DNA from 3 places in the Vibrio lentus genome. Region 2 is predicted to be linked to each of the others. Evidence: predicted binding sites of a transcription regulator. Region 2 holds the regulator's gene; each other region holds the start of a gene.
What was found. Region 2 encodes PurR, which represses purine synthesis genes. Its sites were predicted from a motif close to TNANGNAAACGTTTNCNTNA; they were not measured.
Positions count from the first base shown of each region.

Region 1: a site for PurR is predicted at 4,941-4,960, ahead of glpX (class II fructose-bisphosphatase). Genes of this name have one in related genera too.
Region 3: a site for PurR is predicted at 3,798-3,817, ahead of purM (phosphoribosylformylglycinamidine cyclo-ligase). Genes of this name have one in related genera too.

Region 1 is NZ_JAUFQE010000002.1:2,791,950-2,801,988, reverse strand. It holds gene pfkA (6-phosphofructokinase) at 1-504, shown strand, start outside; gene tpiA (triose-phosphate isomerase) at 665-1,435, opposite strand; gene QWZ07_RS21100 (5-carboxymethyl-2-hydroxymuconate Delta-isomerase) at 1,685-2,032, shown strand; gene QWZ07_RS21095 (DUF805 domain-containing protein) at 2,119-2,541, shown strand; gene QWZ07_RS21090 (DUF3135 domain-containing protein) at 2,641-2,988, opposite strand; gene QWZ07_RS21085 (helix-turn-helix transcriptional regulator) at 3,091-3,711, opposite strand; gene glpX (class II fructose-bisphosphatase) at 3,874-4,881, opposite strand; gene zapB (cell division protein ZapB) at 5,206-5,448, shown strand; gene rraA (ribonuclease E activity regulator RraA) at 5,559-6,077, opposite strand; partial or broken gene QWZ07_RS21065 (1,4-dihydroxy-2-naphthoate polyprenyltransferase) at 6,151-7,069, opposite strand; gene hslU (ATP-dependent protease ATPase subunit HslU) at 7,225-8,565, opposite strand; gene hslV (ATP-dependent protease subunit HslV) at 8,624-9,172, opposite strand; gene QWZ07_RS21050 (SPOR domain-containing protein) at 9,409-9,948, opposite strand.
Region 2 is NZ_JAUFQE010000002.1:1,796,519-1,806,557, forward strand. It holds gene mukF (chromosome partition protein MukF) at 1-473, opposite strand, end outside; gene cmoM (tRNA uridine 5-oxyacetic acid(34) methyltransferase CmoM) at 599-1,384, opposite strand; gene elyC (envelope biogenesis factor ElyC) at 1,500-2,354, shown strand; gene torR (two-component system response regulator TorR) at 2,523-3,236, opposite strand; gene torD (molecular chaperone TorD) at 3,525-4,172, shown strand; gene purR (HTH-type transcriptional repressor PurR) at 4,490-5,494, shown strand; cyclic di-GMP riboswitch class I at 5,665-5,750, shown strand; gene QWZ07_RS16450 (TfoX/Sxy family DNA transformation protein) at 5,878-6,468, shown strand; gene QWZ07_RS16455 (TVP38/TMEM64 family protein) at 6,602-7,282, shown strand; gene QWZ07_RS16460 (putative signal transducing protein) at 7,346-7,663, shown strand; gene QWZ07_RS16465 (alpha/beta fold hydrolase) at 7,771-8,568, opposite strand; gene glgA (glycogen synthase GlgA) at 8,854-10,039, opposite strand, start outside.
Region 3 is NZ_JAUFQE010000002.1:2,224,776-2,234,814, forward strand. It holds gene QWZ07_RS18275 (DUF2069 domain-containing protein) at 1-31, shown strand, start outside; gene QWZ07_RS18280 (DUF2066 domain-containing protein) at 147-1,406, opposite strand; gene QWZ07_RS18285 (uracil-xanthine permease family protein) at 1,685-2,923, shown strand; gene upp (uracil phosphoribosyltransferase) at 3,085-3,711, opposite strand; gene purM (phosphoribosylformylglycinamidine cyclo-ligase) at 3,881-4,921, shown strand; gene purN (phosphoribosylglycinamide formyltransferase) at 5,204-5,890, shown strand; gene QWZ07_RS18305 (class II glutamine amidotransferase) at 5,998-6,843, opposite strand; gene lpcA (D-sedoheptulose 7-phosphate isomerase) at 6,909-7,484, opposite strand; gene fadE (acyl-CoA dehydrogenase FadE) at 7,812-10,039, shown strand, end outside.

The DNA.
Region 1 (10,039 bases), 1.0 Mb from region 2:
CTACGTGACACGTCTTCTTCTCACCAACGTATTTCTATTGTTGAAATCATGGGCCGTCACTGTGGTGACCTTACGCTTATGTCAGCAATCGCAGGCGGTTGTGAGTACATCATTACTCCAGAGACTGGCCTAGATAAAGAACAGCTAATCAGCAATATCCAAGATGGAATTGCGAAAGGTAAGAAGCACGCAATCATCGCTCTAACTGAGCTAATGATGGATGCTAACGAACTGGCTAAAGAGATCGAATCTTCAACAGGTCGTGAAACTCGTGCAACGGTTCTTGGTCACATCCAACGTGGTGGTCGTCCTACTGCATTTGACCGTGTACTGGCTTCACGCATGGGTAACTACGCTGTTCACCTTCTTCAAGAAGGCCACGGTGGTCGTTGTGTTGGTATCGAGAAAGAAGAACTTGTTCACCACGACATCATCGACTGTATCGAGAACATGCAGAACCCAGACCGTTCTGAGCTGTTCCGCGTTGCAGAAGAGTTGTTCTAAGCCACGCTTAGCGTTCGCTTAAAGAATTTAAAAACCGCTGATTGTTCAGCGGTTTTTTTGTGCCTGCCGTTTAGGTTTGAAGCTTGAATTCCAAATGACAGGCAATAAAAAAGGCCAACCTAAGTTGACCTTTCATTCAATCTAAACGGTGACGTTTAAATTAAGCTTTTGCTTCAGCTGCTGCTTTAGCGATAGCTGCGAAGCTTTTCGCGTCAAGCGCTGCGCCGCCAACTAGAGCACCGTCGATGTCTGGTTGTGCGAAGTAAGCTGCTGCGTTTTCTGGCTTAACAGAACCGCCGTATTGGATAACAACTTTCTTAGCAACATCTTCAGATTTCTCAGCGATGTGTGCACGGATTTGAGCGTGGATGCGTTGTGCATCTTCAGCTGTAGCTGCTTTACCAGTACCGATAGCCCAGATTGGTTCGTAAGCGATGATCGCGCCTTCAAGAGCTTCAACACCTTGAGTGTTGATAACAGCGTCAAGTTGACGTGCACATACAGCAACAGTTTCGCCTGCTTCGTTTTGTGCTTCAGATTCACCGATACAAAGAACTGGAGTTAGGCCGTTCTCTTTTAGGAATGCGAATTTCTTAGCAACGAATTCGTCAGACTCAGCGTGGTATTCACGACGCTCAGAGTGACCGATGATGATGTGAGATGCGCCGAACTCTTTAAGCATTGCTGGAGACATGTCGCCAGTGAATGCACCGCTGTTGTTTAGGTCAGAGTTTTGAGCACCTAGGATGATCGCGCTGCCCGCTTCAGTAAGCGTACGCTCAGCAAGATCAACGAAAAGTGCTGGTGGAGCAACTGCTACGTCTACGCCTGTTACGCCTTCAAGTTCAGCGTTAAGACCGTTTAGTAGATCAACAACCATTTCTTTGCTGCCGTTTAGTTTCCAGTTACCCATAACTACAGGATGACGCATAGGAATATCTCCAAAGTATTTAAATAAATCGAATGTGAAAAAGTAAACTTTATTACGAAATAATATAACAGAATAATATCAACAGATCATGACTGTGGTCATGACTTTCTTGGATCTTACTCAATGGTCAGAGTAGATTTTGAGCAAATATCAGTGATCCGGCAGACAGAATAATAGCTAACTTCTCGGATTTTTCATCGTTAGTTGCTATTAAGGGACAAACGATTGCGTTAACAATAGGAAGTAATAATGCCGAATCTAGTTCTAGAGTACTCAAATTCAGTGGATGAGCGAGTGAATATCCAAGGTTTACTGGAAGACCTTCATCAAGTTACATTAAACTGTGGTTTGTTTGATGTACCTTCTGTGAAGTCTCGTTCACTGCGCTGTCATAACTGGTTGGTCGGTGATGAAGAGGACAATGTGGATTTTGTTCATATTAGCTTCGAGTTACTTTCAGGACGTACCGAAGAACAGAAAAGAGAATTGTCGCGTTTGTTGATGCAAACCCTACAAGAACAGGCAAGCCATATCCGTAGCCTAACGGTCAACATACGAGATATGGATAAAAGTTGCTTTCAGAAAGTGATGAATTAGCTTAAAAGAATCAACTAACTAAAAGTGATTAACTGACTATTTGCTGCTAACTTTTTGGTAGCGTATTAATTTTTTGAGTATTTAAGATGTCGATGAAAGATTTACTGCTCTCTTTCAAAGGGAGAATTGGTCGTAAGACTTACTGGATTTGGAATATTTTCTACTATATCGCGATTACTGGTTTTGCCACCGGTATCTCGGTTTTGTTCCCAGCATACTCCTATCTCCTGTTACCAATCTTCCTTCTATTACTTGTTATTCCAGATCTTGCCGTTACCGCTAAGCGCTGGCATGACCGCAACAAGTCGAACTACTGGCTATTGCTGAATGTACCGCTCGTACTCGGGCGACTTGCATCACCTATGGCTGCGACTACGACAGAGCCAGTATCGCCTATTCACATGGTGGCAACGGTTGCTGCACTCGTGTGTGGTTTGTGGATCTTGGTAGAGTGCGGTTTGATGAAAGGCACTGAAGGCCGTAATGATTACGGTGAAGATCCAGTTTAAAGATTGGATGATTCATCAGTAAAAAGGGAGCATTGCGCTCCCTTTTTTGTTCTAAGGCATTTTGTTTTTAATGCGTTTTTTACTCATACATTTTAGCTTTCAGTACATTTTTGGTTCTGTATTGGGTCTAAAAGGCACGACATTTTCAGGCAGAGGCTCTTCAAAACTGCAACGACCTTGAAGCGCATCTTGGAACTTACACACTTGGCAGCTTAATTCTTGCATCAGCACGACATTGGCATGATGCGGGTTTTTACAACGACTAACCACTAAGTCTATGTGGCTCTGTTGGGCTCGAAGCCTGTCTTGCATGGTTTCAGAGGCCGAACAGATCATCTGTTCGCACATCTCGTGTTTGAATTGATTGAATGCTTTCGGATCGCTTTTCGCGAGTTGAACAAGTTCATCAAAGGGGGGCAGTTTTTGATCTGGCTGTGGATGTCCCATCTTTCCTTCCTTAGAATTAAGCATGTTTCATATGCTTTAAGCTTAAGAAAGAAATCTGTACAAATTTTGTTCTATTTTTATTTTCTCAATATTGAGACGGTATTAGTAACTTGGCGTTAGGGTATAAGTACAACGACGTTCGCCAGTAATGATGTGCTCAGTGCGGATCACATGACATTCATCTTTGAGTAATTCTTTGAAAACATTGAGTTCTGATTGGCAGAGGCTAGGGCAACGAGTTGCAGCCTTACAGATAGGGCAGTGGTTTTCGATCAAGATGTAGTGATCGCCTTGCTCTTGAAGTTCAGCCATATACCCTTCTTCTTCTCGAAGTTGGGTTAGCTTTTCAAGTTTACTCAGCAGGTTGTCGCAGCCAGATAGGGCCGTTTGATATTGCTTTAACGTGTGTTGTTCACGTTCAGCGGCCACTTTAGCTAGCCCCTCTTTACCAAACAGGTTCTCGACAGCATCTATCACTTGAATAGTGAGCTCACCGTGTCGATCTGAAAATTGACCATGACCTTGCTGAGTCAGTGACCAATGGCGAGTTGGGCGACCTACTTTTACTTTGACGTCATGAAACGCAAGAATACCGTCATCTTCCAAACTTTGTAGGTGCTGTCTGGCACCCATTGTCGTCATGCCAAATTCTTCTGACAGTTGTTTCGCGGTTACCGCGCCTTGACGCTTAATGGTCTGTAAGATTTTGTCGCTTGTTTTCATACTATCTCTACCTTATGAACCTTACTATTATGAGGCAAGGTGTTTATAAAGCAAACCATTTACTATGGTGCAGGTGAAATGCACAGGTTCTTGATGGCCAATAAAACAAAAGGCTGATACTTGGTATCAGCCTTCGTGTGTTCTGTTGAACCTAGTTTAGGTTTACAGGATGTGACCAATCACTTCTGGGTCTTTACGCTCTAGGTAGTGAATAGACTTGATGCGACGAATAGTACGACAGCGGCCACGGATAAGCAGTGTTTCTGTGGTTGCGATATTGCCTGTACGAGTGATGCCTTCTAGCAGGTCACCCTTAGTAATACCCGTTGCAGAGAACACAACGTTGTCGCTACGAGCCATGTCTTCCATCTTCAATACGATACCCGCCGTTACGCCCATTTCCGCACAACGCTCTAATTCAAGCTCACCGTGTTTGCGGTTCTCTTCTGTATTGCCTTTTACTTCATGACGAGGAAGCAGACGTGCGTGCATGTCGCCGTCGAGTGCGCGAATAACCGCAGCTGACACGACACCTTCAGGAGCACCACCGATGCAGTACATTACGTCGACTTCGCTGTCTGGCATACACGTTAGGATAGAAGCAGCAACATCACCATCTGGCACTGCGAATACACGAACGCCCATCGCCTGCATGTCAGCAATTACTTGATCATGACGTGGTTTAGCAAGAGTGGTTACTACTAGTGTATCGAGTGTTTTACCTAGTGCTTTCGCAATGTTTTCTAGGTTTTCTGTCAGTGGCAGTTCTAGGTCAATCACGCCTTTTGCGCCAGGGCCAACAACTAATTTCTCCATGTACATGTCAGGCGCTTTAAGGAAGCTGCCTTTTTCGCCAGCAGCCAATACCGCCAATGCATTTGATTGGCCCATTGCTGTCATGCGTGTCCCTTCAATTGGGTCAACGGCGATATCTACAGCATCACCGCCAATACCGACGTTTTCGCCGATGTATAGCATAGGTGCATCATCGATTTCACCTTCGCCAATAACGATCTCACCGCTAATTTCGGTTTTGTTCAGTAGGCTACGCATTACTTCTACAGCAGCGCCATCTGCAGCGTTTTTATCGCCGCGGCCAAGCCACTTGTAACCAGCTAGCGCTGCACCTTCAGTGACACGAGAGAATGACATTGCTAAATCGCGTTTCATGCGGACTCCAAAATTTTCAAAGGGGGAATAGAAATTTCGCGGCGAATTTTACCATATCCCAAAGGAAACGTTTGCCTTTTTGTTTTTGGGGGATTGCTCTCGATCAATTTGCAGGTGAAAACAGGTAATATTCATCAAAATAATCAGTCTGTTGTCGCGCTAGTAATAATTCACGTCAATATTCGGTAAAAAGCGCTGTTTTTTTCATCGAATGGCGCAAAATATCGAATATATAGAGTGTTTATCCTTGCTCTGCTGAGTAGAATGGGGAAATAAGTGGAGTAGACCTTCACCATCAAATGGATAACTTAAAGGTAGGCCAGAATGTCTTTTGAAGTACTAGAGCAGCTAGAAGCAAAAATTCAAACAGCAGTAGATACAATTGCACTTCTTCAAATGGAAGTGGAAGAGCTTAAAGAAGAGAAAGAAGCACTAGCAACAGAAGCTGGTGAGCTAAAAGCAAGCCGTCACGACCTAGAGCAAAAAACTCAGCAAATGCAGGAAGAGCACTCTGCATGGCAAGATCGCATCCGTAACCTTCTAGGTAAAATGGATGACGTTGAGTAATTGACTCTTCAGATTTAAAAAAAACGCCCGCTACTGAGTAGCGGGCGTTTTTGTTTGTATTATTATGCTTTGTGTTCTTATGGTTTTTTAATTATTTGAAGCTGAGTGAGCTACTCGACCTCTTCTTCCTCAACATCCAAATCAAGCTCAACATCCAAAGGCTCAGCAGAAAGAATGATGCCCGTGTTGTCTGCGTAGAGGTAATCTTCCGGTAAGAAAGTGACGCTGCCAAAGTTGACCGGTACGTCTAATTCGCCCACACCTTCTTGGCTCGCACCCACGGGAATAGACGCTAAAGCCTGAATGCCAAGGTTCATGTCTTCTAGCTCATCGACTTCGCGTACGCAGCCGTAAACCACAATACCTTCCCACTCATTGTCTTCGGCAAGTAGGGCCATTTCAGCATCGATCAGCGCTTTTCTTAGTGAGCCGCCACCATCGATCAACAACACCCGCCCCAGACCATCTTGTTCTAATACAGACCGAATCAATGCGTTGTCTTCAAAGCATTTTATCGTCGAGATCTGTCCGGCGAATGACGCTCGTCCACCGAAATTACTGAACATTGGCTCCACGACATCAACTTGATCCAAATATATGTCGCACAGTGCTGAAGTGTTGTATTCCATTAGCATACCTTTTGAACAATGAGCTTACTTTGAGTATATCGGTGCTTGATCCCTTTGCAATGATTAGTCTTAATTAACTCAATAGAGTTTGAGCTACGACAACCCCTGCAAACAGTAGATTAGTCACCAGTGAACATTTCACAATAACGGGCATCATTGGGGCAATCTGAGCCGGTTTTTTCGGTTTCCCAAACGGCTTTGCCATGCTTGTACACAATAATAATGCTGAGTAAAAACGGTAGGCTAATCCAGACCGGTTTTTCTTGAATCAGTAGGTAGATGGCGAAAGACGCAAGCGCCAAACCAAGCAGTGCGAAATGGTATTGCTTAGCTTTACGTTGCCCTAGGCGAACGGCCATGGTGCGTTTGCCACATTCGCTGTCGTTTTCAATATCGCGCATGTTGTTGATGTTGAGAACGGCAACCGCCATTAGTCCACAGCCTAGCGCTGGAAGGAACAGGCTTGGCTCAACATGACCTGTATGTAAGAAGTAAGTACCTGAAACCCCTAACAAGCCAAAGAAGATAAACACCGACAAGTCGCCAAGGCCAATATAACCATAAGGCTTATTACCGACGGTATAGGCAATCGCTGCGACAATCGCTAAAACACCTAACGCAATGAAAGATACGATGCTTTCGAGTGAGCTCAGTGCATGAAAAATAAGAATCAACCCAGCAATGACCGTAAATACGATATTGAGAATGATCGCTTGTTTCATGGTTTGGGCGGTGACAGCGCCTGATTGCATGGCTCTCATCGGGCCTAGGCGTTTGTCGTTATCCGTGCCTTTAACCGCATCGCCATAGTCATTCGCTAAGTTCGACAAAATCTGTAATAGCGTGGCCGTTAAAAATGCCAGCAGGGCTATCGACAAAGAAAATTGGTCGTTGGCGAACGCTAAACTACTTCCTGTAAGAATAGAGACAAGTGCGAGAGGCAGAGTTTTTGGTCGTGCGGCATCAAGCCAAATCAGTAGAGATTGTTTCATCGTAGGTCTAATTCTTTGTAAGTCTTCGTTTCATACTGTGATTTGAGTATACGCCCATTTTTCGGGTAATAAAAAGCCCACTCGAAAGTGGGCCTTGAATTCGCTTATTAGCTGCTATTTCTTTGAGATAGAGCAATAAGTTGGAGTTTCCTGTGCTACAGGATGAAGCGGCTTAGGTCTTCGTCTTCTACGAGCTCGCCAAGCTTAGATATTACATAAGCTTCATCAATTACCAATTTGCTGCCTGCTCGGTCTGTTGCGTCGAATGAAATCTCATCCATTAGGCGCTCCATGACGGTATGTAGACGACGCGCCCCGATGTTTTCAGTAGTTTCGTTCACACGCCATGCTGCGTCAGCAATTTGGTTGATGCCATCTTCAGTGAACTCAATGCCGACATCTTCTGTTTTCATCAGGGCAATGTACTGCTCTGTCAGTGATGCTTTTGGCTCAGTAAGAATACGTTTGAAGTCATGTGCAGAAAGCGCTTCAAGTTCAACACGGATTGGCAGACGACCTTGCAGTTCAGGGATCAGGTCTGATGGCTTAGCCACTTGGAATGCACCTGATGTGATAAACAAGATGTGGTCAGTTTTTACCATACCGTGCTTAGTTGATACTGTGCTGCCTTCGATAAGAGGAAGCAAGTCACGTTGAACACCCTCACGAGATACATCTGGGCCTGAGCTGTCGCCACGCTTACAGATTTTGTCGATCTCATCGATGAATACGATGCCGTTGTTTTCAGCGTTGAAGATCGCGCTCTCTTTTAGCTCTTCCTGGTTCACAAGCTTCGCAGCTTCTTCTTCTGTCAGTGCTTTGAATGCGTCTTTGATTTTCATCTTACGCTTTTTCTTGGTGTCGCCAGCGAGGTTTTGGAACATGCCTTGCAGCTGGTTAGTCATCTCTTCCATGCCAGGAGGTGACATGATTTCAACACCCATTTGTGGCGCCGCTACATCAACTTCGATCTCTTTGTCATCTAGCTTACCTTCGCGCAGTTTCTTGCGGAAAATCTGACGAGTGTTTGAAGAGGTAGTTTCTTCCGTTGATTGCTCGTTCTGACCCCAAGCATCGCGTGCTGGTGGTAGAAGGGCATCAAGAATGCGTTCTTCAGCTTGTTCTTCAGCGCGGTATTGTACTTTTTCCATCGCTTGCTGGTGCGTCATCTTGATCGCAACGTCCGTTAGGTCACGGATGATGGTTTCAACTTCTTTACCTACGTAGCCCACTTCAGTGAACTTAGTCGCTTCTACCTTGATGAAAGGCGCGTTTGCTAGTTTTGCTAGACGGCGAGCAATTTCAGTTTTACCTACACCGGTAGGGCCGATCATCAGGATGTTTTTTGGTGATACTTCAACACGCAGGCTTTCTTCAAGCTGCATACGACGCCAGCGGTTACGCAGTGCGATAGCCACTGAACGCTTAGCGTTGTCTTGGCCGATAATGTGGCGATTGAGTTCGTGAACGATTTCGCGAGGAGTCATCTCAGACATGGTTTTTCCTTAATTCTTTAATCACTGTTGAATACAACGTTATTGATGGAAGCCGTCGTTACTCTGGCTTTGGCAGCTCAACGGTGCTCTCTAGTTCTTCAATAGTGTGCTGATGGTTGGTGAATACGCAGATATCGCCAGCAATGTTCAGCGACTTTTCTGCAATTTCACGCGCATCTAAATCTGTATTTTCTAATAGTGCAGTAGCCGCTGCTTGAGCAAAGTTACCGCCCGAACCGATCGCAATCAGGTCGTTCTCTGGTTGAACTACGTCACCGTTACCAGTGATGATCAATGAAGCGGTTTCATCCGCTACTGCTAGTAGTGCTTCTAATTTACGTAGAGCACGGTCGCTACGCCAATCCTTCGCCAGCTCAACGGCAGCTTTGGTCAGGTGGCCTTGGTGCATTTGCAGCTTGCTTTCAAATTTTTCGAATAGCGTGAAAGCATCTGCCGTACCGCCAGCAAAACCAGCCAGTACTTTGTTGTTGTATAGGCGACGTACTTTACGGGCATTGCCCTTCATTACGGTGTTGCCTAGAGATACTTGTCCATCACCCGCGATGACGACTTTATTATTACGACGTACAGATACAATGGTAGTCACGAGTAGGGCCTCTTAATATTTCTTATCTTTGGGTATAAAAAGTATATGAGGATGGTGCTCGGATAATTCAAGGAAGGTCGAGTGATGTCGCGCAACTTATCGGCGGAAGTTGTAAGGAAATTTGGTTAAAGGGCGAGGGGATAAAAGAAAACCTCCACAATGGGAGGCTTTCGGTGTTTGGTTTTCGGCTTTTGCTTAGATTAATACTGTGGCTATCGCTAAATCTAAATCTAAATCTATTCAGTGTCTTTCCAAATAGCACAAGGTTCGATTTTTGCTCGCTGTAGTTTGTGGCGATCGCGCTCGGCGTCACGCTTAAACTTGTATGGTCCTAGAACCACACGATACCAGCTACTGCCGTCTTTCTTACGGATTTCACTCGAGATACCTTGGAAAGCTATATCCAATTTACGCGCATCTGCTTGAGAAGCGGTTTTGTAAGCGCCACACTGCATGATGTAAGGGATCTTTGAAATCTCTTGCTCTTTGGCCTTAACTTCAATTTCGCGACTTGGCAGTGTTTCAACGTAGTCCCACTTCTCTTCTGGAGGTGGTGGAATCACTTTCGCTGGTTTTGGCTTAGGTTTCGACTTGCTCACCTCTGGCACTGGTGTTGGCGGTTCAGGATCGTTACTCAATAAGTAAAGTCCGTAACCAAAACCACCGGCAAGGAGGATCGCCAAAAGACCACTGCGCCAAGGTTTACGGCGAGGGGCTTGTTTCTTGGTCGGTTTTTTCGTGCCACGACCGCGCTTTACATAATCTCTATTAGCCACAAGACAATTCAATAGTTGATAGTTCTGCTCTCATGGTAATCCAGATTGCGCGAGGATAATAGTGCAGAAATGGAAGCGGCACATCAAAATG
Region 2 (10,039 bases):
TGCCAGTGGCCAGGTGTTCCGCCTTTTTGCGCAGCTTCAATCGCTTTAGCCATCTCATCTGCAACCATCGAAAGTTGAATCGACAGTTTTAACTTAGAGAATTGACGGTGACGTAAGTAATAATCTGAAATTCCGATCGCAAGTGGAGAAAGACGGTAAATACTTGCACCGTCGGTGATCTCACTAGTAAAACGACTGATCAGTTTTTGTTTAACCAACTCGTTGATAGCGTTGTTTGCACGGAATGCAGACGCTTCGCCGGTATCTTCAAACAGACGAGTGACAATGGTAAATGCATCGTGCAATTCACCTTCACCTAGTTCTTCATCGAACCTTTCATTGCTTAGCACTGCGATAGCAATCAAAAATGCTAAACGCTCTGGCGGCAAGTTTAATGAAAAGTCATGCTGCTTGACCCAGCCTACCAACTCATCAATTGGCTGCTCTTCGGCAGTTTGAGTCATTTCACTCATTGTGGTTCCTGTTACTGTTTTTCGTAATATCGAACATGTTAGATATTACGCCTATTTCTTTATGACGCGGGCTTCTTACGATTGCATAGCGCATGTTGTGGCTTCTTTTACCACATTCACCGCTGCTATTGCGCAGGTTTTTGAGCCCAAACGTGAATATAACGGCCTAGTGACAGATATGGCTCTTGGCGACATAGCTGTTTTTCTAGTTCCAATACATCTTCAAATTGGTAATCGCCCATGTACTCCATATTACCTATGTAGTCACTGAAGGAACGAATGCCTGATTTACCACAGATTTCTAGACCAGCGTCTTCTATCCATTGATAAACCTCTTCTGGCTTCAAGCCTTTTTGTGGTTGCAGCTTAAACCGTTTTCGATGTGGCATCCCATTCAATACATGAGGAATGTTGCCACAAATCACATTTTTCAGGACTAATCCGTGGTGGTTGTAAAACATTATCGAGGCAACGCCACCGGGTTTTACTTGTTCCAGTAATAAATCAAGCGCCTCTTTAGGATCTGCGAGCCATTCCATTACGGCATGAAACATCACAAAATCGACTTGGCCTTCAAGGTGTTCTGCCACTTTTTGTACCGGAGAATGAATAAACCGATACTGTTCTAACAAACCCGCTTCGTTGATACTTTCTTGTGCAAGCTTAAGCATCTCAGAAGAGAGATCACACAGAGAGACGTTATGCCCTAACGACGCAATTTTTTGCGACATCTGTGCAAGACCACCTCCAGCATCAAGAACATGCAGAGGCGAAGCTGAATGGTCAAATTTGCTCAAAGCTTGTTCTAAATCTTCCCATACGATGATCTGACGGATCTCTCCTTTGTCAGAGCCGTAAATATTTTTTGCAAATTTGTGGGCAATATCGTCGAAATTACGGTCTTCAGTCACGGCTACTTGAGTTATTATGTCCTATCGTGCCTGCTATTCTGTCACAGGAATTTCAGGAATAAAGAGGCGATGTCTCTTTTTACTACTAAGTGATGTTTTTTCGGACTATTCGGATATGTTTGAGCTGAAAAAAGTAGTGTCTTCGCTATTGATGCCACTGCCAGCAATGTTAATTCTCGCTTTTCTGGGTTTAGCCCTAGTGATGTTTACTACCAAAAGGAAGACTGGTTGCCTAATTACCCTTTCAGCCCTCTGTGGTATTTTCCTAATCGCTTTCCAACCAGTTTCTAGTCAACTTTTAATGCCAATGGAAAGGCAACACACTGCATTTTTACCCGTCGATGAAACCGTCGATTATGTAATGGTTCTCGGAAGTGGTCACGTCGTCGATGATCAAATACCACCTACATCGGAGCTTAGCCGCACAGGTTTAATGCGCTTAAGTGAAGGGATCCGCATTCTACGCCTCTACCCTGGAGCGAAACTTATTTTGTCTGGCTATGGGGCAGGCACTGAAGTGAGCAACGCAAGAATGATGGCTAAGGTCGCGCTAGCACTCGGTGTCGCAAAACCCGATATCATTCTGCTTGAAACCGCAAAAGATACGTGGGAAGAAGCTCGCCAAGCCGCTGCATTCGTGAAAAACAAAAGAATGGTGCTCGTGACTTCAGCAAGCCACATGACTCGCGCACTTAATGAATTCAATGCCGCTGGCATGAAACCATTACCCGCTCCAACCAACTACCTTGCACAAGAAGGGATTGTTGAACCTTGGAATAAGTACATGCCAAAAGCACTCTATCTTGAACAAACAGAGCGTTACTGGCACGAAACAATGGGATTGGTTTGGCAGAGCCTACGTGATTGGCTAGACACAAGCAGCGACCCAGTTGAAGAACCGATTGTTCTTCCTGCTGCTTCTAGCTTAGTCGATGAAAACGGCGCAGCTTCTGCAGCGCAACCTCAATAAACTAAGCTAATCAGTAACTCTGCGAATGAGTAAAACTGAGTAACCTAGTAAGTTGCAGCTGTTCAATTCGTTAATTGTAAAAACCAAGTAATAAAAAGCCGAGACATCAATGACGCCTCGGCTTTTTTACGTTCAAATTTTGTTGCTGACTAGAACTCCCGAAGAGAATCAGTCACCAGCAAACATGTAACCTTCACCGTGAACCGTCACAAAGATTTGTGGGTTCTTAGGGTCGAACTCCATCTTCGCACGCATGCGACGGATTAGCACGTCGATGGTTCGATCATTTGGAGCATCCACTCGGTGGCTGATCATGTTCAAAATACGTTCGCGACTTAACACTTGGTTAGGGTAAGAAGAAAGCGCAACGAGCAGCTCATATTCTGCTTTAGTCAGCTTAACTGGCTCACCATTTTTACTTAAAGCACGACGAGGGATATCAAACGTCCACTCACCAAAACGAACCACAGATTCGTCTTCAGCTTCAACTGCCGTACCAACCGCGGTTTTGCGAGCCGCAGCAATACGCCAAAGTAAGTTTTTAACTCGAACTAATAACTCGCGAAGTTCGAAGGGTTTAGTAACATAATCGTCTGCGCCCATTTCTAGGCCTACAATTTTGTCGATGCTATCCGTGCGTCCAGTAACTAAAATAATCCCAATGTCCGATTGACTGCGTAATTCGCGAGTTAGCATCAATCCATCTTCGCCTGGTAAGTTGATGTCTAGCATAATGAGATCAACGTTGTTTTCTTCCAACACGTTTCTCATCTGAGCGCCGCTTTCCGCTTCGCTCACTGTGTAACCTTCGTTCTGGAAATATCCAACCAGCTTACTTCGGGTTACCACATCATCTTCTACGACTAATACGTGATAGCTCATCTACACCACTTTTCTTATTTAATAGTTTCAGTAACCATTCTATTCATAACTAGTAACAATTCTAGTGGTACAGCAGATAAAAGCGAGAAACATGAATCTTTTTTGATACAAGACAATCTAAAACCTTGCTATTTATCGTCCATCGCAATTCAATATAGGCATTACGACTAACGAGTCACTTTGCGTTTAGCAAATAACCTTGTTATTGAGCCTTGGTGTGCTTATACCCAAATGACTTCGCGATGCTTGGGTATATAAACATCACAAGACTAAATCAGGATCTATGAAATGAAAGATACGAAAGCATTCAACGAACAAAGAGCTGAAATCTACTGGTGGCTATCAAGCTTGTTCGCTAAAGAGCTCACACAAGAAGAACTCGACCACTACCACTCTGTTGAGATCCGTTCTTTCCTGACTGGTTTAGGCGAAAACGAAACACTCAAGCCTGCGATTGATAAACTGGTAGACGCATTGAACCGTCTACAAACACGTGAAGATGCCCAACTAGAACTGTCTGCTGACTTTTGCGATCTATTTTTAAAGACAGATAAACATGGTGCTCTACCTTACGCTTCAATGTATATCGGCGAAACAGGTCTATTAAACGATAAGCCAGCTAAAGACATGGAAGAGATCATGGCTAAGCACAACTTGGTGGTTAACCAAGATCTGAAAGAGCCAGCAGACCACATTGCTATCGAACTTGATTTCCTTGGCAATCTCATCATCCGTTCAAATGAAACTGAGCTTGAAGAAGAATTAGAAAAATCGTTCACTGTTCAACAGCAATTTATTGAACAACAACTCCTTACTTGGGTACCAAAGTTCAACGTTAAATGTTGTGAGATCGATTCATTCGGTTTCTATGCATCTGTGGCAACTCTTCTCGTGGCCTTCTGTAATTTGGACACTCAGTATTTAGCGGGTGAATAAGATACGCTGATGATTAAGTAAACAAATTCAATAGAATGTGACAATTCACCAAGATTTCTGGGTGAATTTTATTGCGAGTAATTTCTAGTCAGTCTAAAATTGTGACCGCAAACGATAAAATATGAAACATTCACGAAATGCTATGCTTATTTAAGTTCAGAGCATTTCGGTGTTAAGACAAGCCGCTCAATAGCGGTTTTTTGTTTTTTAGCACTTTAGTACCCCAAAGAGCCCTACAAATTTAAGCTCTTAGTTAGGTAGCTTAACGGCTACTTTATTCCGTACTTTGGGAAAGTAGCTTCTAATAGGATAAAACCATGGCCACTATAAAAGATGTCGCTCGCTTAGCAGGCGTATCAACTACCACCGTTTCTCACGTAATCAACAAGACACGTTTTGTTGCAGAAGCGACTCAAGAGAAAGTAAATAAAGCCGTAGACGAGTTAAACTACGCACCAAGTGCTGTTGCGCGTAGCTTGAAATGCAATTCAACACGTACTATCGGCATGTTAGTGACTCAATCAACAAACCTCTTCTTCTCTGAAGTGATCGATGGTGTTGAAAGCTACTGCTACCGTCAAGGTTACACTTTGATTCTGTGTAACACGGGTGGTATCTATGAGAAGCAACGTGACTACATACGAATGCTTGCAGAAAAACGTGTAGATGGCATCTTGGTTATGTGTTCCGACTTAACAGAAGAACTTCGTGGCATGTTAGATCGCCATGCTGATATCCCAAAAGTTGTCATGGACTGGGGCCCTGAAACCTCTCAGGCTGATAAGATCATCGATAACTCTGAAGAAGGCGGCTATCTAGCAACCAAGTACCTGCTAGAACGTGGTCACACAAAGATTGCTTGTTTAAGTGGCCACTTAGACAAAGCAGCATGTGTAGAACGCATCGCGGGTTACAAACGCGCACTCAATGAAGCGAAGGTCGCAACCGACGAAAAGCTCATCATTGAAGGTAACTTTGAGTGTGATACCGCTGTACTTGCGGCTGATAGAATTGCTCAGATGGAAGATCGCCCTACCGCTGTGTTCTGTTTTAACGACACTATGGCACTTGGCCTGATGAGTCGCCTGCAACAGCAAGGTATTCGTATTCCTGAAGATATTTCGGTTATCGGTTACGACAACATTGAACTTGCAGAATACTTCTCTCCACCATTGACGACGGTTCACCAACCTAAGCGTCGTGTTGGTAAAAATGCATTCGAAATTTTGTTAGAGCGCATTAAAGATAAAGATCATGAAAAACGTGTCTTCGAAATGCACCCAGAAATTGTTGAGCGAAGCACAGTTAAAACGTTAAATTAATTGATAAATCGAGTTTAATTTCATTAAGCGCACCTTTGAGTGCGCTTTTTTTATAAGCAGATAAAATAAACCCAGTTGCATAACACCAAGATCATTAATTGAAGCAATATCACATTTTGAAATATCAGGTGTGAGCCTCATTCAACAAAAACTTTATTCTATTCAGTCAGTCACGCACAGGGCAAACCACTCGAAAGAGTGAGACGCAAAGCTTCCGGCCTAAACCACTCGTTGGTATGGTAGCGGGGTTACCGATGGCAAAATGCGGTAATTACTAACAATTTAGTAATTTACGGCTTATTGACAATTTAATTGCAACATTTTGCTAATCTCTCGGACCTGCTTATTTGGTGGCGTAGTTCAAATACACCGAGATAGATAACATGGATAAACCGATACTAAAGGACTCAATGAAATTATTTGAGCCCCTAGGAAAAATAAAATCACGCTCAATGTTTGGTGGATTCGGGCTTTTTGCTGATGACACTATGTTTGCTCTGGTTGTTAACGACCAGCTGCACATAAGAGCGGACAAAGACACAACAAAGCAATTCGAGCAACAAGGGTTTCGACCATACGTCTACAAAAAACGTGGTTTCCCTGTCGTCACAAAGTATTTCGCATTGCCGGAAGGCTTGTGGCAAGACCAAGAGAAAATCTTGCAGCTTGCTACGACGTCTTTGGGGTTTGCTAAAGAAGAGAAAGCTGAGCAATCTTCTGCTAAGCCAACTCGATTAAAGGACCTCCCTAACCTTCGACTCGCTACCGAGCGTATGTTAAAAAAGGCTGGGATCGATTCTGTAGAATGTTTATATGAATCTGGCTCTGTAAACGCATTTAACGCCATCAAGGAATCACATGCTTCCTCTGTCAGCATTGAGCTGCTTTGGGCGCTAGAAGGTGCGATCAATGGTACTCATTGGTCTGTTATACCGCAGCAACGTCGTGAAGAGCTTATCAGTCGCGTCAATTAATATTGTCAGTTCAAACTATCTACATAACTAAGCCGCATTCTTGCGGCTTTTTTTATATCTGTTGAAAGTTAATCTATGCTTTGCCTGTCTATCTATACTAATGGTATGCATTGAAAAATTAGAGGAAGTATCAATGAGTAAGAAAATGATATTGGGTATCGTATTGGTCGTAACGATCGTCTTGTTAGGCGTCAATTTCGGCCAATACCTAACACTTGAGAATGCGAAAGCTCAACAAGCTGTTTTGAATGACTACATCGAGAGCAATTTTATTGCCGCTGCTGCAATTTACTTCGCCGCCTATGTCATGATCACGGCTTTCTCAATTCCTGGCGCTGCGGTTGTTACTCTGTTAGGCGCTGCCTTGTTTGGTTTCTGGAACAGTTTACTGCTGGTATCTTTTGCGAGTGCTATTGGTGCAACTCTCGCCTTCTTAAGTAGCCGCTACCTGTTACGTGACTGGATCCAAACCAAGTTTGGTGACAAGTTAGCAACGATTAACAAGGGCGTTGAAAAAGACGGGGCATTTTACTTATTCTCTCTGCGTCTGATTCCTGTCTTCCCATTTTTCCTTATCAACCTGTTAATGGGGTTAACCCCAATGTCGGTAACTCGTTACTACATCACAAGCCAAATAGGGATGTTGCCAGGTACTGCGGTTTTCTTGAATGCTGGTACTCAACTCGCAGAAATTGATTCACTTTCGGGTATCGTATCTCCTTCAGTACTATTGTCATTTGCCTTGTTGGGGGTATTCCCAATTATTGCTAAATGGTTGATGAGTAAGTTCCGCTCAGCACCTGTGGCTGACTAACGTGTATAGCGGAATAACGTATATAACTGACTAAAACCCAAAGCCGAATAAGGTTCTATTTCAATGAAAATCTTCAGTGCATCGAATCCTACAGAAGCCCATATCATCTGTGGATTGTTAGAAAGTGAGAATATTGCGTGTGAAGTCCGTGGTGAGGGCTTGTTCGGTTTGAAAGGGGAAATCCCATTCACTGAGGAAACTGACCCTTACGTATGGTTATATGAGCCAGAATTGGCCAGTAAAGCCCGCACGATAGTCAATGACTACCAAAAACAGCAAGATTCGATCATCTATGAAGAGTGGCGTTGTGGTGAGTGCCATGAAGTCAACGAAGCGCAATTCGGTTCTTGCTGGCAATGTGGTGCTGCATCACCAGAGTAAGAACATTACGAACGATACTCCTCCCTTAAAATAAAAACGGGAAGCTAATATTAGCTTCCCGTTTTTATTTAATTCGATTTATTTGTTCAGATAGCGAACCAAGAGGATCATTGGATTTGTTTTTGAATAAACGCGATAGAACGTTGGTTGAACTCTTCAGGGTTTTCAACATTACACACATGTCCGCAATTCGCTATTTCCACTAACTCACTCGACTCGTGCGCTTCAACCATCTCTTTTACCGGCTTGATGAACATGTAGTCACGTTCTCCCATCAAATAAAGAGTCGGGATCGGCAACTCTCTATCTTTGAAGTATTTCATTAGAGGGTTCACATCAGCGGTAAGGATGAACCAACGTTTAAATTCTTTTTGACACAGTTTTTTGGCTTCGCGGATAAATAGATGGCGAGATTCTTTTTGGCTTTTCTGCGGCATAACAACATAAGCAAAAAGGCTGTATAGCCACATGTATGGAATGATGTGCTTGCTTAAATTACCCAGCTTTATTAGTACTTGAGAGCGAGTATTGAGCTTAGTCACTGCACCACCGAGTACCATTGAACGCACGCGCCCTGCCGCTAATTCCGCTACGTTGCGAACAATAATCGTCCCGAGAGACATACCAACGAAATGCGCTGAACGGATTTTTAGATGATCAAGAACTTTAAGGATATCGAGCGTGACCGATTTGAACGTATAGCGGTTCGTAATCAGGCCTTTAAGTATGCTGTCTGACTTACCATGCCCTCTAAGATCAATGAGAAGCAAGTTGAAATGTTGTTTATACGCTTTGATCTGTTTGAACCAAATAGAGGAGCTTCCCCCCGCGCCATGCACAAACACAACCCACTCATCGCTCGTAGGGTGAGTAAATGTTTTATGAAATAATAAACTCTCAGACATACCTATCGCTTTAATTATAATAATGGAGCTATGCCTCATGGTGAGGCGATGGCTAAGGATATCACGCTATTGAGCAGATTAAGTGATAATAGTGTCAAACCTAACATTAGTCATGTGAATACCTGCCCTCCTTTTCTACCTGACTAAAATGAGTTTGCAAGTTTTGTCTTCGTAAACGTGATGTGTTCTGACCAAAAAACAAAAAGGCACTCTAGTCTCAGAGCGCCTTCTTTCATTACAAACTATTACTAGCTGTCAGCTTAATTTTAAAACTATTTCAGCGAGTTAAAGTGCCGAATGGTACATTGCAAGATACTCTTTTGCCGCATCTTCCCAACTAAAATCTTGCTGCATGGCATAAAGTTGAACACGCTTAATTTCAGATGGGTTTTGTGCGTAAAGCAGCAATGAACGATGTAACACAGCCAGTAACGCTTGTGGTGTCGGTTCATCAAACGCAAATCCAGTTGCGATCTCAGGATCCTGATCGTAATCATTCACGCTGTCTTTTAAACCACCGACAGAACGAACAATTGGTAAAGTACCGTAAGCCATGCTGTAGATTTGGTTTAAGCCACAAGGCTCAAATTCAGAAGGCATCAAGAAGAAATCAGAGCCCGCTTCAACCAAGTGTGCTAATTCGTTGTTATACGCTTCAACAAACGAGAACTTGTTTGAGTGAAGTGCCGACAACTCTTTTAGCTGACTCGCTAAAACCGGATCACCAGTACCCACAATCACAATCTGCAAGTCGTTCTTCAAGAACTGTTCGATGATAGGCAGTAAGTAGTGAACACCTTTCTGATTAGTCAGACGACAAACCATGCCATAAACCGCACAATCGGTGACTGGTAGGCCAACATCTTGTTGCAGTTTTTGCTTACAAGCTGATTTCCCACGAACCATGCTGTGTTTGGTCGCTTTGTATTTACGAGGTAGGAAAGCATCCGTTTCCGGGTTCCAGGCACCGTAATCACAGCCATTCAAAATACCAAACAGGTCGTTAGATCTGTGTTGGAATTCAGCTGCCATACCATGGCTACCTAATTCCGTCTTCAACTCTTGTGCATAAGTTGGGCTAACTGCATTCACTTTATCAGCACACAACACACCCGCTTTCAGCATCGTCACGTGAGTATCACTTACGGCAGCTTCAGGAACATTATGGCTGTGCATTTCAGGCAAAGACTGCAACTCTTCGTAAGAAAACACGCCTTTAAAAACGGCATTGTGAATAGAGATTACGCTGCGTGTGTTTTTAAAAAAGTCGTGTTGTTGATAACGAGACTTAAGCAAGAAGGGAACAAAACCCGTGTGCCAATCATTGGCATGAACGATATCGGGCTGAAAGCCAAGTTTAGGAAGCATATCCAAACACGCAGCACTAAAGAACGAGAAACGCTCTCCGTTATCGGTATAAGCGTGATTATTTTCAGCGTACATTTCAGGGCGTTCGAAATACTTGGCACAT
Region 3 (10,039 bases), 430 kb from region 2:
AAAGAAAGAGAAAGCTAAGTTCGAGCAATAATATTGATTCGATGCTTTAGAGCTTACATAACACCAGAACAACAAAAAGCCCTGCGAGATAACTCTTGCAGGGCTTTTTTCATGATGTCATTTCAATCAGTAATGTTGGTAGACGATTACGAGCGAACCCATTCATATACTAGGCTTGGCTTAGCGTGTACTGGTGCTGTTACAGTAAGCTCTTCTTCACCAGATTCGTCTAACGTTACATCAGAAGTACCTGTTAGCTCAGCATCCGTAGATACCTCACTGCCTTTAATCACTTGAACGTTTGAGTCAGTCTCGCTACCCTCAGCATCAACAGCGTCTGTTGAATCATCGCCGACAGACATGGAGCTGTCTTGCGTTTCAAATTCAGGGCTCACTTCAGGTTCAATGTAAGACTCTTCAACCTTCGCGACTTGGCGAATGCTTTCAACTTCTTGCTCAAACTCTTGTTGAGTCGACAATAAGTGAATTCGGAAGGTCACTTCGTTGTTTTGAATCTTAAGAATATCTAGGCTTGCAACTGAATTTAAACGTTTAAGTGCACTCTCCAACTGGAAGAAATCTTGCGCGTTATTCAGGCTAATAAACTGCGTTAAGATTGATTCCGAAGACTCACTCGCAACCGTTACTGCACTCTTACTCGCGTAGTAGTTACTGATTTGGTCAACAAGCTTCTTAGAAGTCGTCGCGCTGTTACCCGATACTGAACCACTCACAGGCGATTTTGGTGCGCTCGTCAGTTGGTTTGGTTTTTGGTCATACAGAGTCCAGCGTAAGCCAGAAGATTGAGCTTTAATCACCAAAACAGCATCAACCGGGTAACGCTGACTCGCTTTACTGATTGGCGTAACAAAGCTACCCCAAAGATCAGAGGTCGCAATACCGGTAATATCGTCAAAATCACCGACTGGTAACGTCAGGGGTAAACCGCGCTCTTTTGCGTTGGCTTGTAAACCAGCAGCCAATTGTGAATTGGAGTGTTCCCACACGATATTCTTGTCGTAGTTCTGCTCTTCCACCAGCCAAACAAGGATATTTGAACGAGTGTCAGGCCAGTACGGCAACTGTGCTTGCGTCAATAGAGAACGGATTTGAGCACCGTTAAAACGCATACGCAACGTTGATTGGTCATTGCTCTCGCCAAAGCTCATTTGAGACATGTACTGCGAACTCTTACGCATCGCCTTTTGAATCGTCTCATTCGAAGCGACATCGGTTTGGCCAGTCGCACGTATTAATACCTGCTCCATACCTGTATTTCTTGCCACTTGTTCTGGCTGTTTGTTTTCAGCGTTAATCGCAACTTCAGCACTAAAAATATCTACTTGAGTTAAGGCATAACTCGGAGAGGCTAATAGTCCAATCAACAACAATGCTATGTAGCGCATACTGATCCTAATATTCAAATCTTGTGCCTAGATGATAAGCAACTATGGATTGAGGGGCAAGGTCGATAGCGCCCACTGTGTTTAATAACCTTAAAATATCACCTGGCCATGATAAATCGCTCACTTATAAACTGAGTTTTTCGAGCGACGATGGATGTAAAACATCACTAAGATAAATAAATTTGATCTATTTGGTGTGGCAATCGATTGCTAAGTGATAGAATCCCGCGAATTTTATTTTTCACTTTTCATATAACGACCATTTTTAAGGACATAACATGAAAAATGCTCTGCAAGGTGCGCAAATGCTGTTTGTAGCGTTTGGTGCGCTTGTACTGGTGCCACTACTAACAGGACTTGATCCCAACGTTGCACTCTTTGGCGCAGGTATCGGTACCCTTTTATTCCAACTTATTACACGCCGTTCAGTGCCAATCTTCTTAGCATCTTCTTTTGCATTCATCGCCCCTATCATGTTTGGTATTCAAACTTGGGGTGTAGGTGCAACCATGGGCGGCCTAATGGCAGCCGGTGTTGTGTATGTATTAATGGGTGCCTTAATTAAGGTACGTGGTGTAGCCTTCATCCACAAACTGCTTCCACCCGTCGTGGTTGGCCCTGTAATCATGGTGATCGGTTTAGGTCTTGCGCCTGTTGCGGTAAACATGGCGTTAGGTAAAACAGGCGATGGTGCAGTTCAGCTTATCGATGCAGATGCAGCACTGTGGATCTCTTCAATTTCACTGCTAGTAACGATTGTCATCAGTGTGTTCTCAAAAGGCTTCCTTAAGCTACTGCCTATCTTTGGTGGCATTGTCGCAGGTTACATCACAAGCTTAGTATACGGCGTCGTTGATTTTACCCCTGTCGCTCAAGCTGCTTGGTTAGCTCTACCTAACTTCACAGCACCAGAATTCAACATCAACGCTATCTTCTTTATGGTGTTTGTTGCGATTGCACCAGCCGTTGAACACGTTGGCGACATGCTTGCTATCTCTAACGTAACCGGCAAAGACTACCTTAAGAAGCCAGGTCTACACCGCACAATCACAGGTGACGGCGTGGCGACTATTGCAGCTTCTATGCTGGGCGCGCCACCAAACACAACCTACAGTGAAGTAACAGGTGCGGTAATGCTGACGAAAGCATTTAACCCAGTGATAATGACTTGGGCAGCAGTAACAGCGATTGTTCTAGCATTGGTTGGTAAGTTAGGTGCTCTACTTCAAACGATTCCAGTTCCTGTAATGGGCGGCATCATGATTCTACTGTTTGGTTCAATCGCAACAGTCGGCCTGAACACCCTAATTCAGAGCAAAGTTGACCTACACAAATCACGTAACCTTGTGATTGTCGGTATTACTCTAGTATTCGGTATTGGCGGCATGGCATTTGGCATCGGTGACTTTAGCCTTCAAGGCGTAAGCTTATGCGGTATCGTGGCGATTCTACTAAACCTAGTCCTTCCTGAAGAGCTAGGCGATAACACCGTAGTAGACAAAGCCCAAATCGACTAACTGCAAGTCAACAAACTGTAGAGGCTTGTGATCCTCAATTAAGAGCATCACAAGCTAGCAAGATCAAAAAAGGGAGAGCATCGAATGCTCTCCCTTTTTATTAATACGGATAATATCAGCGAGTTAAGAAACGGTTTAGCGTAACTTAAGCTGAAACCGAATTACTTAGTACCGAAGATCTTATCACCAGCATCGCCAAGACCAGGAACAATGTAGCCCTTGTCGTTTAGCTTCTCATCGATTGCAGCAGTGTAAAGCTCAACATCTGGGTGCGCTTTTTCTAGTGCAGCGATACCTTCAGGGGCAGCAACAAGTACCAGTACTTTAAATACTTTACAGCCTTGCTCTTTTAGAAGGTCAAGAGTTGCAATCATAGAACCGCCAGTTGCTAACATTGGATCAACCACTAGAGCAATACGCTCATCAATGTTAGATGCTAGCTTGTTGAAGTATGGTACAGGCTCTAATGTTTCTTCGTCACGGTAGATACCCACGACACTGATTCGAGCACTTGGCATATGCTCTAAAACACCATCCATCATGCCTAGACCTGCACGTAGGATTGGCACTACTGTTACCTTTTTACCTTTAATTTGGTCAACTTCTACTGGGCCGTTCCAACCATCAATAGTTACACGTTCAGTTTCAAAGTCTGATGTCGCTTCGTATGTTAGAAGGCTACCCACTTCTGTCGCTAGCTCACGAAAACGCTTAGTACTAATGTCACCTTCACGCATCAGGCCAATTTTATGTTTTACTAGCGGGTGTTTCACTTCAACAACTTTCATTTCCAACTCCGGCAATATTTAAACAAACCTGTAGATTATACACGAACTGTGGGGTTATTTCAGAATCTTTATTCTAATAAAAAAAACCGCGCAAACGTTTGCTCTTCGTAATCAAGCCCTGTTAGAATAGCGCCGTTTTCACATCCAACTTAAGTTCGAGGACTATCCCGTGAGTGGTAATACTTCTTCTCTAAGCTACAAAGACGCTGGTGTTGATATCGATGCAGGTAATGCACTAGTAGACCGTATTAAAGGTGCTGTTAAACGCACTCGTCGCCCTGAAGTAATGGGCGGTATTGGTGGCTTTGGCGCCCTATGTGAACTTCCAACGAAATATAAAGAGCCGGTACTTGTTTCAGGTACTGATGGTGTTGGTACTAAACTTCGCCTTGCTTTGGATCTGAAAAAACACGACACCATTGGTATCGACCTAGTGGCAATGTGTGTGAACGACTTAATCGTTCAAGGTGGTGAGCCGCTATTCTTCCTAGACTACTACGCAACAGGTAAGCTAGATGTAGATACAGCAGCAGATGTTGTTTCTGGTATTGCTGAAGGCTGTGTTCAAGCAGGTTGTGCACTCATCGGCGGTGAAACTGCTGAAATGCCAGGTATGTACGAAGGCGACGACTACGATGTAGCCGGCTTCTGTGTTGGTGTTGTAGAAAAAGCTGACATCATCGACGGTACTAAAGTAGCTGCAGGCGACGCACTTATCGCTGTTGGCTCAAGTGGTCCACACTCAAATGGTTACTCTTTGATTCGTAAAGTTCTAGAAGTTTCTGGTGCTGATAAGAGTGAAGAGCTAGAAGGTCGCACTATCGGTGAACACCTACTAGAACCAACTAAGATTTACATCAAATCGGCACTTAAGATGATTGCAGAGCATGACATTCATGCTATCTCGCACATCACAGGTGGTGGTTTCTGGGAAAACATCCCACGCGTACTTCCTGAAGGTACTAAAGCAGTGATTGATGGCAAGAGCTGGGAATGGCCTGCTATCTTCAACTGGCTACAAGAGAAAGGTAACGTGGAGACATTTGAAATGTACCGCACTTTCAACTGTGGTGTAGGCCTAGTTGTTGCTCTACCTAAAGATCAAGCAGACGCTGCTGTTGAACTGCTGAAAGCCGAAGGCGAAAACGCTTGGGTTATCGGTGAGATCGCAAACGCTGAAGCTGGCGAAGAGCAAGTTGAAATCAAATAAGTGATACGCTCACTTACTTAGTTAATCAATGAGGACCTAATGGTCCTCATTTTGCTATTTAGCCCGCAGAAAACCTTAGTTTATGTAGGTAATATAAATACCAATCGTAGTAAATAACTGGTCATCCTAGCTTGTTAAAATGCTCGATCACGTCGTTAGAAATTTTGATTGTAGGATAACTACTTATCGAAAATTTCTGCCTTGTTCTCAAGCCTTTTTCCTACGCTATTTATGATCACTTACTTACTGTGATTGGTATAAACCTCCCCGTTAACCAATCGCATGACCCACTCTATGAAGAACATCCATTCTATGAATAACAGTCACTCTAAGAAAAACATCGTCGTTTTAGTCTCAGGAAGCGGAAGTAACTTGCAGGCAATTTTGGATGCCTGTGAGAGCCACACGATTGACGCCTCTGTTAAGGCCGTTTTCTCAAACAAAGCAGAGGCTTTTGGTCTAGAGAGAGCAAAGTCAGCAGGTGTTGACGCTCATTCGGTGAATCCAAAAGAATTTAATTCGCGTGAAGAATTTGATCATGAATTGATGGTTCAGATCGATGCTTACCAACCCGACCTGATTGTACTCGCTGGCTATATGCGCATTCTGAGTTCAGAGTTTGTTCGTCATTATGCGGGTAAAATGGTCAATATCCACCCTTCTCTGTTACCTAAGTATCCGGGGCTGCACACCCACCAGCGTGCTATTGATGCTCAGGACAAAGAGCATGGCACCAGCGTCCATTTTGTTACCGAAGAGCTCGATGGCGGTCCTGTAATCTTACAAGCTAAGGTGCCTGTATTTGAAGGGGATGATGCCGACATGCTAGCGAGCCGAGTACTCACCCAAGAACATTGCATTTATCCTCTGGTCTGCAAGTGGTTCGCGGAAGATCGTTTATCAATGGCAAACGGACAAGCTATCTTAGACGGCAAGGCATTGGGCAAGCACGGTTACGCAGAAGAGTGATTCGTTAAAACTAAACCAAATAAAAAACAAAAAGGCCGCTTACTGATTCATTAGTTCAGTAAGCGGCCTTTCTTTTATGCGTTTCAAATTAATACTATTCGGAATACTTAGCTCAATGGCTCAGTCGGTGCTTGGCTTGCAACCTTTTTAGGTGCGTAAGCAACATCTTCCAACGCTTTATGGTTATTGCCGATCAACTCACCAAAATGAAACAGGGCATATTCGCCTGGCTTCATTCTAAACCACTCTTCATTGCATGTTAGAGGCTGCGTTGCGACGACCGTAACCACATCATTTGGCGTGGTCTCTTCTTGAAAGTTTATCTCAACATCTTCGTCAATCAGGCTCGCATTACCAAAAGGTGCACGTCTTGTTATCCAGTACAAGTGATTCGTACAATAGGTCATGACGTACTCACCATCACTGAGTAGCATGTTAAAGACACCTTTCTCACGCAACTGGTCACAACATTCCGCGACAAAGCGAAACATGCCTTCCATGTCTTGTGGTGGTTCAGGGAAACGATCTTCTAGTTGTTTCACTAACCAACAAAAAGAAAGCTCACTGTCCGTCTCGCCTACAGGTCTGAAACGACCACTAACCAGATCATCGTAATCCGTTAATTGGCCATTATGAGCGAAGGTCCAGTATCGTCCCCATAGCTCACGGGTAAATGGGTGAGTATTTTCTAGATTAACGCCACCACGATTGGCTTGACGGATATGACTGACAACAGCTTGGCTTTTAATTGGGTAGTTTTGAACTAACTCAGCAATCTTTGATTCACAGCTAGGGTTAGGATCTTTGAACGTTCGAAAGCCCTTCCCTTCATAAAAGGTGATTCCCCAACCATCACGATGTGGTCCGGTATTACCTCCACGCTGCATTAGGCCGGTGAAACTAAAACAAATATCAGTTGGCACATTCGCGCTCATACCGAGCAATTCACACATGGTTTAATCTACTCCCTTTTAAAACCAATGGAGCCTAAGCAGGGCTCCAAATGTCTGTAAAACTATTATTCCATTTCTTTTTCGACAAGCTGAATCACAATATGAATGATCTTAATGTGAATCTCTTGGATGCGGTCAGCGTAACCAAAATGCGGAACTCGGATTTCGATATCAGCACAACCTGCCATTTTACCGCCATCTTTACCCGTCAATGCAATCGTCTTCATGCCTTTAGCTTGAGCAGCTTCAATCGCTTTCAAAATGTTGGCAGAGTTACCTGAAGTTGACAAACCAAACAACACATCGCCTTTACGACCCACGGCTTCTACATAACGAGAAAAGACATAGTCGTAACCAAAATCGTTACTTACACAAGACAGGTGGCTAGGATCTGAAATCGCAATACCAGCGTAGCCTGGGCGATTTTCACGGTAACGGCCAGTTAGCTCTTCCGCGAAGTGCATCGCATCACAGTGTGAACCACCGTTACCACAAGAAAGCACTTTGCCTTCTTGTTTAAATGAGTCAGCAATCAATTTTGCCGCAGCTTCGATCTGAGCGATATTATGATCATCACTCAAAAACTTGTTAAGAACGTCAGCAGCTTCGTTCAATTCACTTTTGATTAGGTCTTGGTACATAAGGCTTATCTCTTATATTTTTTTACGCAACTTAAAGTACGTGAAATGAGAGCTGAGGGTTTTTCCCTCTTTATAACTGAGTTTACCCACAAACATGAAATAGTGTCGATACTTAAGCCAAAAGATTGCTACCAAAATTAATATCTCACTGCAGAACCGTCCAATTATTCACCACCAACCTCTCACAATTAGAATTTTAACTCTATTAAGATCACTTTTTACCCAATTTAGAGTTTTACAAATATTTAATATTTTGTTTACACTTAACTGGTTAGACCTCTTACCTAAAATCATAACGATAAGTGATCTCTGAAAAGGAAATCGATCATGAACATATTGCTCTCCCTACTTGCCATGACAACCATCTTTGGTGTCTGCCTTTACCATAGAGTTAGTCTGGTACGTGCTTTAATCGTATTAACCGGTTCAATGGTTGTACTGACATTGTTTGGCGGCGTAGCTGTCACTGGCTGGCTTTGTTACCTCTTGGCCGTTGCAATGCTTGCTGTACCTGCAATTCGTCAAACCATCATCAGCCAAAAAGCACTTTCTTTGTTTAAGAAAGTACTCCCTGCAATGTCACAGACAGAAAAAGAAGCATTGGAAGCGGGTACCGTATGGTGGGAAGCTGAGCTGTTCAAAGGCAAACCAGAATGGAAGAAACTTCAGGACATTGCTGACCCTAAGCTCTCTGAAGCTGAACAAACCTTTTTAGACGGACCTGTAAATCAGGTTTGTGAAATGGTGAACGATTACCAGGTGACGCATGAGTTAGCTGATCTTCCACCAGAAGTGTGGCAATTCCTAAAAGACCACAAGTTCTTTGCCATGATCATCAAAAAGAAATACGGCGGTTTAGAATTCTCAGCTTACGCTCAGTCTTTGGTTCTACAGAAGCTAACGGGTGTTTCGAGCGTATTATCATCGACAGTTGGCGTACCTAACTCACTAGGCCCTGGTGAGCTATTACAGCACTACGGCACTGAAGATCAAAGAAACCATTACCTGCCACGCCTAGCTGAAGGTAAAGAGATCCCTTGTTTCGCACTGACCAGTCCAGAAGCAGGCTCAGACGCTGGCTCTATACCGGATTACGGTGTGGTATGTAAGGGTGAATGGGAAGGTGAAGAAGTCTTGGGCATGCGCCTAACTTGGAACAAGCGTTACATCACCCTAGCGCCTGTCGCGACTGTTTTGGGATTAGCGTTTAAACTGCGTGACCCGGATGGCCTGCTTGGTGATCAAAAAGATCTTGGTATCACCTGTGCGCTTATCCCAACTGATTTAAAAGGTGTTGAGATTGGCAATCGCCATTTCCCACTCAATGTTCCATTCCAAAACGGTCCAACTCAGGGCGACGACATCTTCGTACCAATCGATTTCATCATTGGTGGCCAGAAAATGGCAGGCCAAGGCTGGCGCATGCTGGTTGAATGTCTATCGGTTGGCCGTGGTATCACGCTGCCTTCAAACTCAACAGGTGGCATCAAGTCAGCAGCACTGGCAACAGGCGCTTACGCTCGCATTCGTCGTCAGTTCAAACAACCAATTGGCCGTATGGAAGGGGTTGAAGAGCCACTAGCACGCCTAGCGGGTAATGCTTACGTGATGGATGCAGCGAGTAACCTAACCGTTGCAGGTATCGACCTTGGCGAAAAACCTTCAGTTATCTCTGCCATCGTTAAGTATCACTGTACTCACCGTGGCCAACGCAGCATCATCGATGCGATGGATATCGTCGGTGGTAAAGGCATTTGCTTAGGTCCATCAAACTTCTTAGCGCGTGGCTACCAAGGTTCGCCAATCGCGATTACCGTTGAAGGGGCAAACATCCTGACTCGTTCAATGATCATCTACGGTCAAGGCGCGATTCGTTGTCACCCTTATGTTCTAAACGAAATGGAAGCGGCTTATTCTGAAAGCAGCGATGCTCTTGATAAGTTCGATTCGGCGTTAGCTGGCCACGTTAGCTTTACACTCAGTAACCTCGTTCGCAGTTTGTGGTTTGGTTTAACCGACGGTCGTGGTTCTGATACGCCAACTCCAGTTAATAAAACTGACAAACAAACACAGCGCTACTACCAAAAATTGAACCGCTACAGCGCTAACCTAGCGCTACTGTCTGATATTTCAATGGCAATACTAGGTGGTTCTTTGAAACGTAGAGAGCGTCTTTCTGCAAGACTGGGCGATATCCTGAGTCAACTCTACTTAGGGTCTGCAACACTTAAGCGTTTTGAAAGTGAAGGCAGCCACGCTGAGGATCTACCGCTAGTACATTGGGGTATGCAAGATAGCTTACGTCAAACTGAAGTCGCGATTGATGAGTTCCTAGCGAACTTCCCTAACCCGGTAATTGGACGCCTACTTCGTGTTGTACTGATGCCATTTGGTCGTATTCGTCGTGCACCCAATGACAAACTGGATAGCCAAGTAGCAAGCATACTACAAACACCAAGTGAAACTCGTTCACGTATTGGCCGCGGTCAATACTTAGAAGCAACGGAATACAACCCTGTTGGTAAAATAGAAAAAGCACTAGAAGTGATTCTGCA